DNA from 2 places in the Polaromonas sp. P1_G1 genome. Region 2 is predicted to be linked to the other one. Evidence: predicted binding sites of a transcription regulator. Region 2 holds the regulator's gene; the other holds the start of a gene.

Region 1 (2,392 bases), on a different contig from region 2:
CTGGACAGGCAGGAGCGCAGCATCCTCACGAAAGTGCTGCTGGAAAACGGCTTCAACCGAACCGCGGCCGCCGCCAGGCTGGGGCTGAGCTTGCGCCAGATCCGCTACCGCATTGCGCGCCTGAACATCGTGACACCGGGCAGCGAAGACCCCGCCGATGAACTCGACGCCGCCGATGACCCCGCCTGAAGGCCGGGGCGCCGGCACCCCGCAGCCCCTGTGGCGGGACGGCTGGTACCGCTATGCGCGCGCGCTGGCCTCGCCCAATTTCGGGCCGCGGCCCGAGGGCGCGCTGATCGACCTCGTTGTCATCCACTCCATCAGCCTGCCGCCCGGCGAATTCGGCAACGGCAACGTGCAGCGCCTCTTCACCAACCAGCTCGAGTGGGAAGCCCACGCTTACTTCCAGGGCATACGCGGCCTGCAGGTGTCGTCGCACTTCTTCATTGCCCGTTCCGGCGCCCTGTGGCAGTTCGTCGGCTGCGGCGACCGGGCCTGGCATGCCGGGGAGTCGAACTACCGCGGACGCGGCAACTGCAACGACGACTCCATCGGCATCGAGCTTGAGGGCCTGGAAGGCGGCGCCTTCGAAATGCCCCAGTACGAGACCCTGGCAGGACTCTGCGCCTCGCTGCTCCAGGCCTATCCCATCGCCCACATCGCGGGACACGAACACATCGCGCCCGGCCGCAAGCAAGACCCCGGTCCGGGTTTTGAGTGGTCCCTGCTGCAAGACTCGCTGGCCTTGCCGGCTAGGTATTTTCCCGAGACCGCCTGAGGCTCACGCGCGCAAAACCACACCGGGGTGGTGCGCTTTGCAGCCGGAAATTTCACGGTATTTTTACCGCGCTAACATGGGCTTGTGTTGGCGGGCCAAAGCCCGCGACAAGGCGCGCCGCAGCGTTGCCGGGGCTGCGCAAGCCTGATGGAATCAGGCTTTGCCGAAGATGAGCGGCACGAAATCGAGAGCGTCGCGCAGCTGTCCAAAACGGGGCTGAAAAAGCCACAAAACGTAACGGTGCATTCAGTCGGCGATACACTACCTGTAGTGGCTTGTATTCCCCCCATACCCTAGGTATAGTGTCTAAGCCCTAATTCAGTTTGATGTAATTCGGGCCCCGGCGACGAGGAATTGGTTCATGCTTTTGAACGCCTTCCGCCAAAACGGTTGCCCGCAACAGCACATCAAGCCAGTCATAAAACAAAGCAAAGAGGAAGTCATGCAAACAGCACAGCACGCAGTGCCCGCAACGTCCAGCGTTGCCGCCGGCAATCCGGCAGCCAGCGATACCAACACCCAGCCCAGCCCCCTCGCCCACTACCAGATCATTCGCCGCAACGGCGGCGTCGTGCCTTTCGAGCCCAACAAGATCGCCGTGGCCATGATGAAGGCCTTCCTGGCCGTTCATGGCACGCAGGGCGCGGCCTCGGCCAGCGTGCGCGAAACGGTCGACGGCCTGACCCAGGCGGTCATCCGCGCCCTGATGCGCTCGCGCCCGGGCGGCGGCACCTTCCATATAGAAGACGTGCAGGACCAGGTCGAACTCGGCCTGATGCGCGGCGGCCACCACGAGATTGCCCGCGCCTACGTGCTGTACCGCGAAAAGCGCACGCAGGAGCGCGCGCGCCAGCCGCAGACCCAGGCGCCCGCAGCGCCCCTAATCCACGTCACCGACCGCGGCAACCGCATCGCCCTGGACATCCGCAACCTGCAGGCGCTGATCGAGGCCTCCTGCGCCGACCTGGGCGCCGATGTCAAGCCCGACCCCATCGTCGCGGAAACCATGCGCAACCTCTACGACGGCGTTCCCATCGACGAGGTCTACAAAGCGTCCATCCTGGCGGCGCGCACCCTGATTGAAAAAGACCCCGACTACACCTATGCCACCGCGCGCCTGCTGATGCACACCATCCGCCGGGAAGTGCTGGGCGAAGAAGTCAACCAGGAAGACATGGCCGTCCGCTATGCCGAATACTTCCCGCAATTCATCGCCAAGGGCGTGCAGAACGAATTGCTCGACGAAAAACTGCAGCAGTTCGACCTGGCCCGCCTGGGCGCCGCGCTCAAGCCCGAGCGCGACCTGAAATTCGACTACCTCGGCCTGCAGACCCTGTTTGACCGCTACTTCCTGCACGTGCGCAAGCAGCGCATCGAACTGCCCCAGGCTTTCTTCATGCGCGTGGCCATGGGCCTGTCGCTCAACGAGATCAACCGCGAAGAGCGCGCCATCGAGTTCTACGAGATCCTGTCGTCCTTCGACTTCATGTCGAGCACGCCCACCCTGTTCAACGCCGGCACCCTGCGTTCGCAGCTGTCGTCCTGCTACCTGACCACGGTCGCCGACGACCTGGGCGGCATCTACGACGCCATCAAGGAAAACGCCCTGCTGTC
Region 2 (2,392 bases):
AGGGCTTTGGCGGTGGCCGAGCAGTTGTCGGACGTCAATTCGGCGGACTGGTCGACACCGGAGACCTTCCGGGTGTTGTCCAGTACGCCGGCTTCTTCCCAGAGAATCCAGATGTTGGCCTGGGTTGCGCTGGCACCGGGCCGGGCCAGCTCGACGCCGCCCTGGGGCAGCAGCGCGCGAACCCGGGTCTGGAAGGCCGTCAGATCCGCTGCAGCCAGCAGCGCGGGGCTTGTGCAATTGGGAAAGGCGCAGGGCGCGAGGGCGGGGGGGTTGCCGGTGGTCATCATTGCCACGTCATAGTTGCCGGCTGACAGCCCGTTTGGGTTGAGCCTGATCACTTCCGCCAGTTCCGTGGCCAGGGCGCTGGCGATGGCGCGGTTGGCAGCGTTTTTCTGCGCCGCGACCGAATAGGCCTGCATGCCGGCAAGCGCCAGCATGCCGAAGGACATGAGCAATATGGAAATCAGGACCTCCAGCAGCGAGGAGCCTCGCTGCCCCTTGCGTGAAGGAGGTGCTTTTCTGGTGAGGCCTAGCATGCGACGTCCCCCGTCTGGACCTTGACCCGGCCCACTGCGTTCATGCACAGCGTGCGGGTGTAGTAAGCGTTGGTGGCGAACGAGCCCGAGGCATGCACCAGCCATCGGCCCGACTGGCCTATGGCGCGGCCCGTGCCGTCATAGATGATGCCGTTGCCCGTGGCGACAGCCGTCGGAGTGGAGACGCCGACCGCGAAAAAATCGCTGATGCCGGCCATGGGCTCCTGGGCGCGCAGCACGATGTCGGTCGCGGCATCGAAGCTGCCGTTGCCATTGCTGTCAAGGAACACCACCCATCCCTGCATCCAGCCGCCGACGGTCGAGCCGTTGCCAGTGGAACATGTCGGGCTTGCCGCGGTGTAGTTGGCGGTCCTGCAGATCGTCACGCTTTTCCCGCGCCGCATGGCTTCACCGCGGGCGTAGCGGGTATCCGAGATAAACCCGTTGGTGGCGCGGGTGATATTGGCGTTGGCAAGCAGTCCCATGAAGGAGGGCGTTGCGAGGACCGTCAGGATTCCGATGATGGCTATCACCACCAGCACTTCAATCAGGGTGAATCCATGCTGGATTCGCCGCATGACACGCCAGGGCGGTTGGGGGCGGAGGGGGGCAGGGCCGGCGATCGATAGATTTTCGAACATGCGCAATTGTGAGCATGCCCCGCCGGTCCCGCCTCCTGTATTCGACGTCCGGTCAGGTCTGCGTGACGAACGGTCAGCGCGTCCGGCGCCTCAGCGCCTGACCTCGTCCACCAGGGTCTTGAACTCGTCAATATCCTCAAAGCTGCGGTAGACGCTGGCAAAGCGGACATAAGCCACTTTGTCGAGTTTCTTGAGTTCGCGCATGACCAGCTCGCCCAGGCGGTTGGAGGCCACCTCACGCACTCCCAGGCTCAGCAGTTTTTCCTCGATGCGTTCGATGGCCGAGTCGATCTGCTCGGTGCTGACGGGGCGCTTGCGCAGCGCCAGGTTCATGGAGCCCAGGATCTTGCTGCGCTTGTACTCGATGCGGCGGCCGTCCTTCTTGACGATGGACGGGAAGGTGACGTCGGGCCGCTCGTAGGTGGTGAAGCGCTTTTCACACGCACCGCACTGGCGGCGGCGGCGTATGAAGTCGGCGTCTTCCGCCACCCGGGTTTCCACAACCTGGGTTTCGAGGTGGCCGCAGAAGGGGCATTTCATGGGTGGTGACCTGGATTTAAAAACATCAATCGGTCTTCAGCCCATTGAGGACGGCAGGAGCAGCGATGAAAACCATGATGCCCGCGCCGTCCGCCATGGTCAGCGATAGACGGGGAAGCGGCTGGTCAAGGCGTGAACCTTGGCGCGGACCGCTTCAAGGGTGGCCGCGTCGCGAGGGTTGTCGAGCACGTCGGCGATCAGGTGGGCCGTGGCGCGGGCTTCTTCATCTTTGAAGCCGCGCGTCGTCATGGCCGGGGTGCCGATGCGCACGCCGCTGGTGACCATGGGCTTTTCCGGGTCGTTCGGGATGGCATTCTTGTTGATCGTCATGTGGGCACTGCCCAGCACCGCCTCGGCTTCCTTGCCGGTGATGCCCTTGGCGCGCAGGTCGACCAGCATGACGTGGCTTTCGGTGCGTCCGCTGACGATGCGAAGGCCGCGCTGCGTCAGGGTGTTGGCGACGATCTGCGCGTTTTTCACGACCTGTTGCTGGTAGGTCTTGAACTCGGGGCTCATGGCCTCCTTGAAGGCCACGGCCTTGGCCGCGATCACGTGCATCAGCGGGCCGCCCTGCAGGCCGGGGAAGATCGCGCTGTTGATGGCTTTTTCGTGTTCGGCCTTCATCAGGATGATGCCGCCGCGCGGGCCGCGCAGGCTCTTGTGCGTGGTCGAGGT

The links. The regulator NrdR, encoded in region 2, represses ribonucleotide reductase genes. The targets are predictions, from matches to a motif close to CACNANATNTNGTG.
Region 1: a site for NrdR is predicted at 1,038-1,051, ahead of AC1D1Y_RS12960 (ribonucleoside-diphosphate reductase subunit alpha). Genes of this name have one in related genera too.

The regions. Positions count from the first base shown of each region.
Region 1 covers NZ_JBFUBU010000022.1:55,373-57,764, reverse strand. The annotation lists gene AC1D1Y_RS12970 (sigma-54-dependent transcriptional regulator) at 1-189, shown strand, start outside; gene ampD (1,6-anhydro-N-acetylmuramyl-L-alanine amidase AmpD) at 176-778, shown strand; gene AC1D1Y_RS12960 (ribonucleoside-diphosphate reductase subunit alpha) at 1,221-2,392, shown strand, end outside.
Region 2 covers NZ_JBFUBU010000005.1:118,235-120,626, reverse strand. The annotation lists gene pilV (type IV pilus modification protein PilV) at 1-536, opposite strand, end outside; gene AC1D1Y_RS03525 (GspH/FimT family pseudopilin) at 530-1,114, opposite strand; gene nrdR (transcriptional regulator NrdR) at 1,268-1,717, opposite strand; gene glyA (serine hydroxymethyltransferase) at 1,817-2,392, opposite strand, start outside.